Regions from separate parts of the Vibrio tritonius genome, predicted to be linked through region 2. Evidence: predicted binding sites of a transcription regulator. Region 2 holds the regulator's gene; each other region holds the start of a gene.
What was found. Region 2 encodes PurR, which represses purine synthesis genes. Its sites were predicted from a motif close to TNANGNAAACGTTTNCNTNA; they were not measured.
Positions count from the first base shown of each region.

Region 1: JCM16456_RS03285 (NCS2 family permease) is a predicted target of PurR. The motif match lies at 2,549-2,568, and genes of this name have one in related genera.
Region 3: JCM16456_RS20545 (formate--tetrahydrofolate ligase) is a predicted target of PurR. The motif match lies at 3,099-3,118, and genes of this name have one in related genera.

Region 1 is NZ_AP014635.1:714,697-720,117, reverse strand. Features, by position in the region: gene frsA (esterase FrsA) at 1-467, opposite strand, end outside; gene gpt (xanthine phosphoribosyltransferase) at 738-1,202, opposite strand; gene JCM16456_RS03285 (NCS2 family permease) at 1,237-2,526, opposite strand; gene gabT (4-aminobutyrate--2-oxoglutarate transaminase) at 3,018-4,292, shown strand; gene JCM16456_RS03270 (aminoacyl-histidine dipeptidase) at 5,037-5,421, shown strand, end outside.
Region 2 is NZ_AP014635.1:1,354,947-1,360,367, forward strand. Features, by position in the region: gene JCM16456_RS06120 (alpha/beta fold hydrolase) at 1-208, shown strand, start outside; gene JCM16456_RS23595 (hypothetical protein) at 260-427, shown strand; gene JCM16456_RS06125 (TfoX/Sxy family DNA transformation protein) at 1,018-1,605, opposite strand; cyclic di-GMP riboswitch class I at 1,719-1,820, opposite strand; gene purR (HTH-type transcriptional repressor PurR) at 1,979-2,980, opposite strand; gene JCM16456_RS23600 (hypothetical protein) at 3,412-3,579, opposite strand; gene torR (two-component system response regulator TorR) at 3,956-4,660, shown strand; gene elyC (envelope biogenesis factor ElyC) at 4,813-5,421, opposite strand, start outside.
Region 3 is NZ_AP014636.1:1,171,141-1,176,561, reverse strand. Features, by position in the region: gene JCM16456_RS20550 (ethanolamine ammonia-lyase subunit EutB) at 1-1,008, opposite strand, end outside; gene JCM16456_RS20545 (formate--tetrahydrofolate ligase) at 1,322-3,070, opposite strand; gene yiaY (L-threonine dehydrogenase) at 3,343-4,491, opposite strand; gene elbB (isoprenoid biosynthesis glyoxalase ElbB) at 4,817-5,421, opposite strand, start outside.

The sequences.
Region 1 (5,421 bases), 640 kb from region 2:
GCCGCGTTGGCCAACCCTTGTGCTTGGAGGGCCAAATTATCGTTTTTCAGATGTGGGTACCCAGCAATGCTGTAGCAAAGGGACGCACTGAACAACTCATCAGCGCCCTCCTCACCTTCGAGCTCTCTACCGCGCTGTTGATGGCGCATACCAAGTTTGTTCCATTCATAAGCCCAGTTACCACTGTGATAACCGATAACAGTATCAAGCCAATTATCTTCGCTGCGAGAATGTTTAGACGCTGCAATACGTGATAAAACTTCTTCTTGTTCAACAGGATCCACACCCTGCCAAGCCCATTGCAGCCGTCTCAAATTACGATACCAAGCAAATCCTTCACTCTGTTTTTTTTGCTCAAGAAACTCCAAACTACTTGGCATATAAGGAGTAAGAATCGAGGTTTCCTTAGCTTGTTTGTGTTTTTTAAATAACGTCTCGGAAAGGTTTTTACTTCGTTCTTCAGACATAACTGCACGTCTCAAATAATGGTGTCTAATGGCAGGTGACATGACACAACATTCCACTAAATGTATCTCATATCATCAAGAAAGGAGGCTTTAGAGTATCCCTCATAAACGGTGACTGTCTATGCTCAATCGTCTCGAACATGATACCAAAACCGCTATACCCAAGTAACCTTGAGATGCTGTTTCAGCGAAGACACTCCACCCTTGGGGTATATAGTAATAAAAAAAATGGCCCTACAAAGGGCCATTTTCTACTCAATTATGCAAGCTTTACTTTTGTTTACGGTTGATTGGCTCAACAAAAGACAGAGACAAATCCCATGGTTGCTCAATCCAAGTATCTTGTGGAATATCCACAATGTACTGATCAACCAAATCTTTGCCTGCTGGTTTAGCACAAACGGTCACAAATTTCGCTTTTGGGTACATTTCGCGGATTTTACGAGCTGTATCACCGCTATCAACCAAGTCGTCTACCACTAGGTAACCTTCACCATCGTGTTCTGGTGCTTTCACAACCGTCATGTCACGTTGATGATCATGGTCGTAGCTGGAGATACAAACTGTATCTACGTAACGAATACCCAATTCACGAGCGAGGATAGCTGCAGGAACCAAGCCACCACGGCTTACACCTAGGATACCTTTCCATTGTTCTGCAGGCATTTGTAGCTCAGCGAGCTCACGGCAGTACGCCTGCATATTGTCCCAAGTGATAACGAATTTTTTGCTCATTTGTATAACCTAAATTTGAAAAGTGTTGTACCGCTTATCCCATAGCGTATTTGATAACAAATACGATTGCCATAAACCAAACACTGACAGAAACTTCACGAGCTTTGCCACTTAGCAATTTGATAATAGCGTAGGAAATGAAACCAAAAGAAATACCTTCAGCAATCGAGTAAGTCATTGGCATCATGATACATGTAACGGCAGCAGGTGCCGCTTCTGTTAGGTCGTGCCAATCAACGTTAGCAAGACCAGAAAGCATAAGAACAGATACATACAGCAGCGCACCAGCTGTTGCATAAGCAGGGATCATACCTGCAACTGGTGAGAAGAATAATGCAAGCAGGAATAAAAAGCCAACAACAACTGCTGTTAAACCTGTACGACCACCAGCAGCAACACCTGCAGTACTTTCAACGAATGATGTCGTGTTCGATGTACCAAACAGTGCACCAATAGAAGTTGCTGTTGAGTCAGCAAGTAGAGCACGGTTTAGGCGAGGAAGTTTACCATCTTTATCGATCAAGCCCGCTTTAGTTGCAACGCCCATCAATGTACCAGCCGTATCAAAGATATCCACAAATAGGAATGCAAATACCACAGAAATCATACCGACTTGGAATACACCTGCGAAATCCAACTTAAGGAAAGTCGGAGCCATGCTTGGTGGCGCAGAGAAAATACCGTGGTATGGCACATCACCAAAGATAATACCCAAAACAGTAACACTTAAGATTGAAATCATTACTGCGCCAGTGACGTTACGATAAACCAAACCAACAGTGATGAAGAAACCAGCCGCCGCTAATAAACATTTCATTGACGTGATATCACCCAATGAAATCAAAGTTGCCGGGTTATCGACGATGATCCCAGCACTTTGTAGCGCGATAAACGCTAAAAACAGACCGATACCAGCAGAAATACCAGTACGTAAAGACATCGGAATCGAGTTGATAATCCATTCACGAATACGGAATAGGCTTAACAAAATAAAGATAACACCAGAGCAGAATACAGCTGCTAGTGCTACTTCCCATGAGTAGTTCATGCCTTTCACAACAGCAAAGGTAAAGAAGGCGTTCAAGCCCATACCTGGTGCTAATGCGATTGGGTAGTTAGCTACCAAACCCATGATAAAACAACCAGCAGCAGCGGCTAGACAGGTTGCTACGAATACTGAGTCACGATCCATCCCTGTTTCAGATAAAATCGCTGGGTTCACAAAAATGATGTAAGCCATTGTAAGGAAAGTAGTAATCCCCGCAATGACCTCAGTGCGAACGGTCGTACCGTGCTCACCGAGTTTGAAAAGTTTTTCCAGCATGTTCGATTCCTATAAAAGGTAAATTAGTAAACGGTTGCGTAATCGATTGGGCGCAGATTATAAAGTCATAAAATAACAAATTCCAGACAGAATTCGTTACTCATCACATTTTTCGCAGAAAATACTGCAAACAATCCGCTCGTTCTGCATAAGAATTAGGATCTTAGTTCCGTATAAAATTCATATGACAAAACAAATAACTCCTGACCAATTGTTCAGATTGATTTCTCACTCTTTACATTAGAATTGTCAAAGTGAGTCCTGAGTAAACTTTTCCCGACTTTTTGTATTATCTGGTACTACCTTTTTCTACTAACTGGTACTAAGTCTCCTGCTTTTTTGTCGCTAACATAACTTCATCAAAGCGATTGGATTGTCCGTTCACAAATCGCGCAAAAGCGCGCTCTATGGCATCGACGAATATTTGAATACTCAATACCTCTGCTTTGGTGGTTTTTATACCTCAGCTCGTTTTTATAAGGACATACATCATGACGAATCAGGAATGGCAAAGCCGTAAAGAAAAAGTAATCTGTAAAGGCGAAGCAAACCTAGCCCCGGTTTATGCAGCGAAAGCAAAAAATGCCACCATTACCGATATCGAAGGCAATGAGTACATCGATTTCGCAGCAGGTATTGCCGTCGTCAACACGGGTCACAGCCACCCTCGGATCGTTGAAGCAGTAAAAGCTCAACTGGAAAACTTTAGCCACACGTGCTCAACAGTGGTTCCTTACACCAGTTTTGTTGAGTTAGGAGAAGGCGTAGTAGATGCCGCTCCGGGTGATTTTGAAAAGAAAGCCGCTTTCTTAACCACAGGCTCTGAAGCAGTAGAAAACGCGATTAAATTTGCTCGCCATTTCACTGGTCGCCCTGGCGTCATTGCTTTTAAAGGCGGGTTCCACGGCCGTACCAATATGTGTATGGGGCTAACCGGTAAAGTGAACCCTTATAAAGCTGGGTTTGGTCCTTTCCCAAATAACGTGTATCACTTGCCTTACCCAAATGCGTATCACGGAGTCACGGAAGAAGAGAGCCTAGCCGCCTTTGATGACCTGTTTGCTTGTGATATTGAACCCACCCAAATTGCAGCGATCATTTTTGAGCCGATTCAAGGGGAAGGAGGCTTCTATCAAGCGCCAGCATCTTGGGTAAAAGCCATTCGTGAATTGAGTGACCAACATGGCATCGTGATGATTTGTGACGAAATCCAAAGTGGTTTCGCCCGAACTGGCCGTATGTTCGCTTGCGAACACTACGATGTGGTTCCTGATTTGATCACAATCGCAAAAGGTCTTGGCGGTGGCTTCCCTATCTCTGGAGTGGTAGGCCGAGCCGATATCATGGATCACCCGCAAGCGGGCGGCATTGGCGGCACTTATGCTGGTAATGCGATCGCATGTACCGCAGCGGTTGAAGTATTGAAGATCATCAAAGAAGAAAAACTGGTTGAGCGTGCCCAACACATTGGTTTGTTGTTTAAAGAGCAGCTAGAAAGCATGCAAAGCGTGATCCCACAAATTGGTGACATTCGCCAAGTAGGCGCTATGGTGGCTATCGAGCTCAACGATCCTGAAACAAAGGAACCTTTAGCAGCTTTAACCAAACAATTAGTTAAAGCATGTAATGAGAATGGTCTCATTCTGCTTTCTTGTGGCGTGAAAGGTAATGTCATTCGTTTCCTACCACCACTAACGATTGAATCAGAACTGGTTGTAAAAGGTTTAGAGATCGTCAAAGAACAGCTCCAAGCGTTAACTAAGTAGTGAATACCCGCTAACAACAGAAATAAAGCAGCTTTTCAGCTGCTTTATTCATTCCCTAAGCACATATCACGAATTTTAGGCAAAAAAAACGCCACCTCATAGTGAGATGGCGGTGAATCATGGTGAGCCCAAAACGGACTGCGAATGAATTCCAATAATAGGGGTGAACAAACTGTTCGAGTCACAAGGTTTGGTCACATAACCAGCACCTAATGATCAGTGATGTCATCGTCAGACACTCAAACACCACTGGGTAAACCTTTCAAGATCCGCCAAAAAACCTGACTGCTAACCGATTTTTTGATCTTCCTAAGAAGGATCTTCAAGACTCGTCCATTGAGCAATTTAACTTCAACATCGAAGTTGGTTACAAATATACCACCAAGAAAATTTATTACAATACTCATGGTGATAAAAATCACAATTTTTTCTATTATTGACTTAAAACAAATAAATTAAGTAATAAAATTACACATTAGTGAATATTTAAAGACATTGCGCACAAAAAACAGATGAAATTACGTAATAGAACATCTGTGATTTCGTTAGATTGATCATTTCTCATCTAACTGATCTATTGGAGAAAGCTATAAATAACGTAGCAAGATCCGACCGGTTCACATTGAAACGCTACTCCGAATCCGCTTAGGGTGATATGCTGTGAGGTAAATTTGTCCCTCTTGATCCCACGTTGTCTCAAATAACGATGAGCATCAGGAAAGATTACACATCTAGGAGTTATTCGTGTCTGAATTCCATTCTGAAATTAGCTTATTATCCCCAGCCCCTGTTTGGCAGTTCTTTGATAAGATCTGTTCAATTCCTCACCCTTCTAAACATGAAGAGCAACTAGCCTCTTATATTGTTGACTGGGCAAGCAGTGAAGGCTTGGACGTTCGTCGTGATGAAACTGGTAACGTAATCATCAAGAAACCAGCAACTGCGGGTATGGAAGATCGTAAAGGTGTGGTACTACAAGCACACATCGATATGGTTCCTCAGAAAAATGAAGATACCGAGCACGACTTTACTAAAGATCCGATTCAACCGTATGTTGATGGGGAGTGGGTAACAGCAAAAGGTACCACTCTAGGCGCTGATAATGGCATCGGCATGGCTACCTGCCTTG
Region 2 (5,421 bases):
CTTTCGTGAGAAAGATGAGTCCATTCCTACACTCTATCTTATGGGGGATAGGGATTATCTTTTCTTGTCGCAGGTTAGAGAGATCGTGATGATACATCAAAAGAGTCAACTGATTGAACTTACCAATTGTGGTCATGTTTGTAACATCGAACAGGCAGAGCGATTTAATCATCACTCAATTCGTTTTATTCAGGGTTGCTTGAATTAATAGCGCTGTTAGTCAGTAAGTTATCGCCATCTATACCCAAATGACCTCAAGATGCAGACTTCAGAGCTTCATCAACGAGCACAGGTCAAGCTCAATGACGGCAGGAATGATCATTCCCTTTCAACGTCATTGGGCGCAGAAATGGGCTTGTTGATGAGCTCCCAACGGGCGAGTTGTATTCGCTCCTATGCTGCGTTACCGATTTTCTACGTAGAATAACTAGGTATTCAAATCGGTGCCTTGCCTATGAGCGAATACATTCTCGCTGAAACAGCATCTTGAGGTTACTTGGGTATATGAGACAACAGAGTACGGCGGTGTTGTCTCATGGATGTAATCACATATCCTCTCATCGGCCTAGACTTATCTTACATCGCCTAAGCACATGCGTGATGACCTAATTCAGGCTGGCACATCACACATATGTGAGATTCAAAACTAAACGACAAATATACCCATCACCAATTCGCTAAAACAGCATCTTGAGATGACTTGGGTATGACTAAATCACTGCTTTTCTATTGTCACTCCATTTTAATGATGAATGAAAAATTAATGATGAAATAGTCAGTGTTCACCAAACCAAACAACGCATATGGATGTGAAGTTGGGCTCGCAGTACAGTTATTACTATGTCTCGGATTTTGGGGGCACCACTATAGTAACGTGATTTGTCATTAAGAAAATGCTGAAATGGAATGCGGACTAATGTTGTCCTACTGATGGACGAAAAAATGCCTACTTTTATGACAGGCAAAAAAAAGCACCCACTAAAGTGAGTGCTTTCGTTACTCTTACTAGCTAATCTTCTACAAGCGTTGCATTAACTCATCGCGGCGATTCTGAGGAATCACTGACCAATGCTTCCCTTCAATTGCGCCTTCTAGAGCCCAAAGAAGTTCAATGCTTACATCATTAGAGTGAGTCTGCTGTATCGCTTTATACGCTTCTACAGAGCCTTTCTCATGAAGCTCTTCAACCGATTCGATACCTGCTTTACGCAACATACGTTCTGTTGCTAGACGTAAATTAGGTAAGTCTTTCAATCGGTTAGGTTTTGCTTGAGCTTGAGTTTTACGCTCTTGCTTAGCAATAACCAAAGCTTCTTTTGCTTCTTTCAGGATTTTTTCTGGGGCTTCCCAGAAGTTGTCTGGAAGAGCAAAGTATTTAGTAACCACTGGGAAACCACGTTTTTTGTAAACGTAAGGTTCTAAGCCTTGCTGCTTGTATTTTTCTGAACAATTATCATCTGCTCGGATGTGAAGTTTGTCATTAACAACCAATGCAAACATTGTGTCGTCAACAAAAATTCCAAATCCGCCGAACATTGAACGAGATTTTACGCGTCCTAAGTTTTCAAACAGACGCATTGAGTCTTTTAATATTGGTTTATCCATGCCTTTAGTCTCGGTGTATTAACAATACGCCACCAAAATCAGGTCCGAGAATGTAGCAAAAGAATGCAAAGATTGTGTCAGTAAGAAGTTAACGTCTTATATGCATTTTTGCCATCGGTAACCCCGCTACCTACCCAGAGCCAGAAAATACCATCTAAGGGTTTAGGCCGGAGGCTTTGCGTCCCACCTTTTCAGATGGTTTGCCCTGTACGTGACATTTCGTTCACTAGAGTAATCTTAAACTTGAATATAAATCACAAAAAAATTCGCCTAATGTGATGTCGGTCCAAAAAATCACTGTATTTTTAATAACCGACATTTTCATCAATAAGATTGTGTCTCAAAAGTGAAAATATAATGTAACACTATGATATTAAAGTTTTTTTACGGTATTTCGTGCGACAAGTTCAGGGTGCATCTCAAAAATGCGACGATCATGTGCTTTGTTTTTGATCCTTTCTAGTAGGATCTCAAAGGCATTTTTACCCACACGACGTTTTGGTTGGTGAATGGTCGTCAGTGGTGGAGAGAAATACTCAGAAAGCTCGATATTATCGTAACCTACGACAGAAATATCATCAGGCACTTTCACGCCTTTTTGTTGTAATCGACTCATTAAACCCAGTGCCATGGTGTCGTTAAAACAGAATACCGCGGTTGGTTTGTGATCCATCGCAAGAATTTTATCTGCAGCGAGCACGGCTGTATCACATTCGAAGTTGCCTTCCAAAATCCAATCTTCATTGACGGGCAGGTTGGCTTCTGCCATTGCCCGACGAAAACCAACAATGCGTTCTCTACACGCCATTTTAGAAAAATGACCGCTTAAACACGCGATGTCTTTGTGACCATTATCGATGAGGTGTTTAGTGGCAATGTAGCCACCTTCTTCTGAGTTATCCATAATGGTGTCGGCTTGAGAATCCTCAAGACCCCAGTCCATAATGACTTTTGGAATGTCTGAGTGACCTTCGAGCATTTCCATTAGTTCTGGAGTCATGTCTGAACACATCACCAAAATGCCATCAACGCGCTTTTCTGCCAGCATGCGAACATAGTCGCGTTGTTTTTCATAAATACCGCCAGTATTACACAAGATCAGTGTATAACCTTGGCGATAGCAGTAGCTTTCCACACCATCAATGACTTCAGAGAAAAACTGGTTAGTTGATTGAGTCACCAACATACCAATCGTGCGAGTCGTGTTGCATTTCAAACTACGAGCGACCGCGCTAGGGGCATAGTTGAGCTCTTTTACCGCTGCCAACACTTTCTCTTGTGTTGCTTCGGCTACGAAACGGGTTTTGTTAATTACGTGTGATACAGTGGTGGTTGACACGCCAGCAATGCGTGCAACATCTTTTATAGTCGCCATTGGTTGTTCCCATCGATATCTGCTGACAAGGACAAAGATTTACAGTATTGACCACTTCAACAGGTGTTGATTCGATATGTTAGTGAAGCTTAAAAGTAGTAAAAACACAAAAACCGCTTCATAACAGCGGTTTAAGTAAAATTTCTATAGATTATCGTTTGCGCTATCGATTTTAGACTGCTATCGAACTGCCCGCAATGAAAAATTCATCTTAGTTTGATATCAAGCGTTTTCTCATTGTGTTACGTAAGAAGGGCAGAGTTTCTCGTTAGATGACTGAGGATGCACGCATAATTTGCTCTAATTGACCACGTGAATGTGAAGGCGCGGCTTTAGTTTTAGCATCTTGAGGATATACCCAAGTAACCTCAAGATGCTGTTTCAGCGAGAATGTATTCGCTCATAGGCAAGGCACCGATTTGAATACCTAGTTATTCTACGTAGAAAATCGGTAACGTAGCATAGAAGCGAATACAACTCGCCCTTTGGGAGCTCATCAACAAGCCCATCTCTGCGCCCAATGACGTTGAAAGGGAATGACCATTCCTGCCGTCATTGAGCTTGACCTGTGCTCGTTGATGAAGCTCTGAAGTCTGCATCTTGAGGTCATTTGGGTATAAAAGTATAAAGGCCAATAGATAAACTGGCTCTCAGTTATCTATACCTCGGTTTTGGTCACAATTACGTTTAATAAAAATCATTAAATTTATTAAATGAACTTAACGAATAGAAATGAATATTATTTCCTTATTCAGAAAATAAATGAGTAACAATGTGACAAAAAAGAAGTCAAATTTTTACAATTTTGAGAAATGGAAATAAAGTCTTTTATTTCGATTGTTCAAATAAAGCAAAATGTTATCGAAGCTTGTTTTGAATCAATAAAGCATCAGGTTTTAAGTATGTACTCTAGAATTGTGACCATCTATGAATAGAATGAATAGGGATTTAATTTAGCGGAATAAAGTGACGTCTATGAGTTATCACTTATTAGTCGTAGAAAGCGACAGAGACACCCGAGTGACTTTGGTCGATTATTTTAAACGAGAGGGCTACCAGATTTCTGTCGCGGATACAGGCGCAGAAATGCGGGAGGTTTTACGTCAGCAGGCTATTGATTTGGTGCTGATGGAAACCAATCTTCAATTTGATGACAGCCTTATGTTAACTCGTGAATTACGCAGTCATTCAGATGTCGGTATTATTCTCATTAATGGTAGAGAAGACAGTATAGATAGAATTATTGGCTTGGAAATGGGAGCTGATGATTATATTGCAAGACCGTTTGAGCTAAGAGAAATATTAGCGAGAGTGAAAAATTTAACTTGGCGAGTATCTAATTGTCGTTCTGGTTCACTCGAAACTAATTCAAGCAATCAACTTCTCCATTTTGGAGAATGGTCGTTTGATATACAACGCCGAGCTTTAAGTCTCAATGGCGAGCCTATTAAATTGACGAAAGCAGAGTACGAATTACTCGTGGCATTAACCTCTAATCCACACCAAGTTCTTAGTCGCGAGGCAATTTTAGATATGATCAGTCATCGGGTTGATGCACCAAATGATCGGACGATCGATGTATTGATTCGTCGACTGCGTTCAAAGATGGAGCTAGACCCTAAAACGCCGCAGATTATTGTAACGGTCCATGGGGAAGGTTACATGTTTGCTGGAAGTTAAAGGCCTGTTCGCTGACTCCAGTCAATAATAAAATGCCAGCACTGAGTGCTGGCATTTTGCTAAACAATGGTTCCCAAACATGCTCTTGTTTTGATAGTCAGGCGAAGTTATTCGCACTGAACCAACAGCTTGAGTTTGCTTGGGGATAGAGATTATTGTTGAGATGGGTCATCAACAGTAATGGCATGCTTGCTGCCTTGTGCAGCTTCATAACCGGTCACCCAGTCACGTAGTACTTGCCAAATGTGCCCCATGGTTTCATACCAATAACGCTCCGTTTGCTCCAAATAACGTGCTTTAGGCGCGTATTTTTCCCAAGGTTGATAGATGTGTTTTTGCGCCAGAAAGTTAGTTGGTGCGGGCATCGGGTTTAATCCCGCCGAGCGAAACTCGTAAAGAGCCCGTTCCATATGAGAAGCAGATGTAACTAAAACCAGTTTTTTCTGCTGTACAAAGGCCGCAGCTTGGCGCGCCTCTTCCCAAGTATCTTTAGCGGTTTCAAGTAAAATGATTTCAGATTTTGGCACACCAAGTGCAAGTGCAACCTGTGCGAGCATCCTCGCATGGCTGAATTCACTGCCACCAGAATAGCCAGATAAAATTAACTTGGAACCTGGATACATACGCATAATCCGAATGCCCTCAGTGAGGCGCACAAGAGCGGTACGGCTTAACTCCGATGTGGGTGGGATTTGATCATCCACAACATGACCACTGCCAAGCACCATGACGTAGTCGATGGATTGGTCAGTAGGTAAAAA
Region 3 (5,421 bases), on a different replicon from region 2:
CTCAGGACCAATAAAGCCGACAACGGTATTAACCAATAAAGGTTTGAACTTACGAGCGAGCGCATAAGCTCGTGTTTCACAAGTTTGTTGGTCAACATCATGGTTCGCATTTGAAGAAAGCGCGCTACCTTGACCGGTTTCAAAGTACATGAAGTTGTTGCCAACCGTGCCACGTTGTAGACTGTTCGCCGCATCATAAGCTTGTTGCAGCACATCAATGCTGACACCAAACCCTTTGTTGGTACCTTCTGTTCCACCAATCGATTGGAACACCAAATCCACTGGTGCACCTTGTTCAATACACTCAATTGTGTTGGTAACATGGGTTAATACGCACGATTGCGTTGGGATCTCGTAGTGTTGAATCACTTCGTCCATCAGCTTCATAAGCTTAATCGCTTGGCTTACGCTGTCTGTTGCTGGATTGATACCAATGACGGCATCACCATTACCATACATAAGTCCATCGAAAATCGATGCTGCGATACCGTTCATATCATCGGTCGGGTGGTTCGGTTGTAGTCGAGTCGACATATGCCCAGCCAAACCGATGGTGTTGCGAAATGCAGTGGTCACTTGGCACTTTTTAGCGACCAAAATCAGATCTTGGTTACGCATGATTTTACTGACCGCTGCTGCCATTTCCGGCGTGACCCCAGGGGCAACACGTGTTAGTTCAACACAAGTGGTGGATTCTTGTAATAACCAATTGCGAAAATCACCCACCGTGAGATGGGCAATGTCTATAAAGGCTTTAGCATTGTGTTCATCAATGATCAGCCGTGATATTTCATCTTTCTCATACGGGATCACCAAGTCATTTAGAAAAGTTTTAAGAGGCAGATCAGCCAATACCATTTGAGCAACAACGCGTTCCTCTGCAGACGCGGCGCAAACGCCAGCGAGCTGGTCTCCTGAACGTAGAGGTGACGCCTTAGCCATCACTTCTTTTAAGGAGCGAAAACGAAACGTTTTACTACCCAATTGATAACGATATTCCGAACTCATACATCCCTCGCAAATTCGGTTTGATTATTTGGCGAGTGCCTTTGCACTGTTGATCTTCATTATGCAAAAAGTGTCCCTATTTCAAGGCTGGAATGAAAAAGAATTTTTACAATAAAAACCAATAGGTTAAATGTGGTTATTTGTTATTTAATGAGATAGGTATTCAGTCGAATACGAGCCTTGCTACATATTAGGGAAACGCTTGCACTTTGTTTGGGCAGGTTGCGAGAGGCTAGAAGATACACATACATAAATCTGGCGTGGGGCGTGAGGGGTAAGTGCAGTGAGAGGAAATCACTGCACTTAGTATCGATTAACTTAATCCGACAATATTCCCTTGCTCATCAATGTCTAACGACATAAAGGCGGGTTTGTCTGGCAGTCCTGGCATGGTCATTACGCTGCCGCAGAGGGCATAGATAAAGCCAGCACCAGAGCACAGTTTCAGTTCACGAATCGTCACATCAAAGCCTGATGGAGCGCCTTTAATGGCCGAATCGGTGGTGATCGAAAGTGGGGTTTTCGCCATACACACAGAAAGATGACTGTAACCCAACTCGTTAAAGCGCTTAAGCTGCGCTGTGGCTTTCTCTGAGTAGGTAACTGAGCCTGCGCCGTACCCTTTAAGCGCTACGGCATGCAATTTATCATCCAGAGAGTCTTCGCTCTTATAAAGTGGCGTGAACTGGACCGTTTTCTCGCACTGTTTCATGACGCAATGCGCCAATTGTGTAGCACCTAATCCACCGCGACTAAAGGCTTCGCTGATCGCCACTTCAACACCTTGTGGTAGGGCTTTGATCATGTCCACTAATTGTTGTAGTTCTTCCTCGCTGTCTTGTGGGAAGCGGTTAATTGCTACTACCGCGGGAACACCATATTGGGTCACGTTGTTGATATGCCATTGCAAATTAGCAAAACCGGCAGTGAGTGCGGCAGAATCTGGTGCAAATAGGCTATCCGGAATCGCATGGCCTGGGCGCAAATCATAACGACCTGAGTTAGCTTTAATACCACGTAAGGTCGCAACAATTACCGCGCAGTCGGGGGCGATATTTGATGCTTTTGCTTTGATATTACAGGCTTTTTCAAAGCCCATGTCAGAACCAAAGCCACCTTCAGTAACGGTAAAATCTGCTAATCGAGTTGCGATGTTATCCGCGATAATTGATGAGTTACCGTGGGCAATATTGGCGAAAGGACCTGCATGAACCAGCGTTGGTACACCTTCAAGAGTTTGCATTAGCGTTGGTTGGATAGTGTCCTTCATGGTGACTGTCATGGCACCAGCCACTTGCAAATCTTCGGTGGTAATGGGCTGACCGTCGAAATCATAAGCCACCACAATGCGACCGATACGCTGACGTAAGTCGTTTAAATCACTAGCAAGCGCCAAAATCGCCATCAGCTCTGAAGCGGCTGAGATATCAAAGCCATCTTCACGTTCAAAGCCGTTGACTGTTTTGCCATCTTCATTACGTCCGATGGTGATCATGCGTAGTGCGCGATCGTTGTGATCCAGCACGCGTCTCCATTTGACATGATTTGGGTCGATACGCAGTGCCTTTAATCCTGTTCGAGCTGTGAAGTCTTCGTAACCGTTGCGCTGTTCATGGTAAATACGAGCATCAATAGCCGCGGCCGCAAGGTTATGTGCTGCCGTGACGGCGTGAATGTCACCAGTAAGGTGCATATTCAGCTCTTCCATTGGAGCAACTTGAGAATAACCACCGCCTGCGGCACCACCTTTGACGCCAAAAATTGGCCCCATGGAGGGTTGACGAATACAAGCAAACACGGATTGATTGAGTTGCTCTAAACCTTGAGCCAGTCCAATCGTGGTGACAGTTTTACCTTCGCCTAGCGGAGTGGGGGTCATGGCAGTGACAACCACCAGCTTGCCCCTAGGGTGATCTTTTAGGCGGTTTAGGGCGTCTAGAGAGACCTTCGCTTTGTAGCGACCTTGGCTTTGAAACTCGTTGGTTTGTAGACCCGCTTGATGAGCAACATCATCAATTGGCTGTAGTGGTGTTGTGCGGCAAATTTCGATATCTGACAGCATAAAACCCTCATCATGGTTAATAAAGTGGTGAGGAAAACGTTTGCTTCGGATAATAACCTTTATTTTTTGCATGTAAAGCAAAACTCCCACGAACGAGGAAAAGCAGTGGATCTTTCACCGTTTTACTGCGATGAATCAAATTTACCTGCTGTTTTATCGCCATTTTATTATTCAACTTATTGAATTTAATAAGTAGGACGGGGTATTTTCAGTCGGCATAAAAAAAGGTGCTCCGAGAGCACCTTTTTATCAAAGTCTTAGCAAATCAGCAATTAAAATGCTGCTTTGAAGATTTCACACACTTCTTCGTGTGTACCTTGGCGTGGGTTAGTGATAGCACAAGCATCTTTAAGAGCGTTAGTTGCTAGTGTCGGTACATCTTCAACTTTCGCACCAAGCTCAGTTAGACCTGCAGGGATACCGATTTCTTTAGATAGAGATACGATAGCGTCGATAGCCGCTGCTGCGCCTTGTTCAGCTGTTAGGTTTTCTACATTCACACCCATTGCTTTAGCTACGTCGCGTAGACGGTCTGCTGCAACAGTTGCGTTGTAACGTTGTACGTGTGGAAGAAGTACTGCGTTACATACACCGTGAGGTAGGTTGTAGAAACCACCTAGTTGGTGTGCCATTGCGTGTACGTAGCCTAGAGAAGCGTTGTTAAATGCCATACCCGCCATGAACTGTGCGTATGCCATTGCTTCACGAGCTTCTAGGTTTTGACCGTTTTTCACTGCTTCACGTAGGTTCGCTTGAATCATTTCGATTGCTTTGATTGCAACGGCATCAGTGATAGGTGTTGCAGCGATAGAAACGTAAGCTTCGATTGCGTGAGTCAGTGCGTCCATACCAGTTGCTGCAGTTAGAGAAGCTGGTTTAGCAAGCATCAATTTAGGATCGTTAACAGACATCAGTGGAGTCGTGTGTTTGTCTACGATAGCCATTTTGATGTGACGAACTTCGTCAGTGATGATGCAGAAACGAGTCATTTCAGACGCAGTACCTGCAGTGGTGTTGATTGCGATCAATGGCAGCATTGGTTTTGGAGATTGGTCAACGCCTTCGTAATCCGCAATTTCGCCGCCGTTAGAAGCAAGAAGAGCGATACCTTTTGCACAGTCGTGTGGTGAACCGCCGCCTAGAGAAATAACGAAATCACATTGGTTTTCTTTAAGAATCGCTAGACCTTCATTTACGTTGGTCACAGTTGGGTTTGGATGAGTACCATCATAAACCACTGTTGCTACACCACGTTCAGTTAGTAGGTCAGCAACTTGTTTAACTACGCCGATTTTGTTCAGAATTGCGTCACTTACAATCAGACCTTTGGTAAAGCCTTTAGATTTGATCGCATCCGCTGCATCAACAAGACAATCTGCGCCCATTAGGTTTACTGTAGGAATAAAAAATGCACTCGCCATGAGTTAACTCCAATAATAATTATGTTCAAAATATCTGGCTCTAGAGTTGCACAGTTTGTCGCAGAGTGTGTTTGATCTGGCGCAAAAATCCTTGAAGCACGTTCAAATTGATGCTCATTCTTGAGCTGGATCACATTAATAACCATAGTGAATATAGTGACTTATAGTTTCTACTGATGGAATTTTATACGGTGATGTTCATCTCATGAATTTTTACCAAAATGGAATAACTAATGCAGTAATTTTACATTTCACAAATGGGGTAATCTGGACACAAAATTTAACGCCAAAGCCCGTTATATAAGGCTTTGGCACACAAAAATTATCACGCCAATGAGATTAATTTTGTTACAAGACGGTTAATTCCTGATTCTGCTTGAGAAATATTCTCAGCAAGCATATAAGCGGGAGTCGATAGTACGTTGTGCTCTTGATCGTAGACGAAGTCATCCACTGGGCAATTGACGTGTTGCCCTCCCATTTTATTGAAGGCTGCAGCAGTTTCTTTATCGTTACCGATGGTTCCCTCGACCCCTGATTCGTAGATTTTGGGAATAAGATGAGGAGCGATGCATAAGTAGGCGGCAGGTTTACCTGCTTTCGCAAATAAACGACACGCTTTCGCGACATCCTCATGTAACACACAATCTGCTCCTTTGAAGGCAAAATCAGACAGATTTTTTGCTGCGCCAAAGCCGCCAGGAATGATCAGTGCATCAAAGTCGTGAGCTTTTAGCTTAGCAACATCATCTATTTTGCCACGAGAGATACGAGCAGACTCTACCAATACATTGCGAGTTTCTTCCATCTCCTCACCGGTAATATGGTTGAGGACATGATGTTGATTTACATTTGGTGCGAAACAGTGCCAAGTCGCCCCATTCTTCTCAATGGCGAGTAGGGTTAATACTGATTCGTGTATTTCTGCTC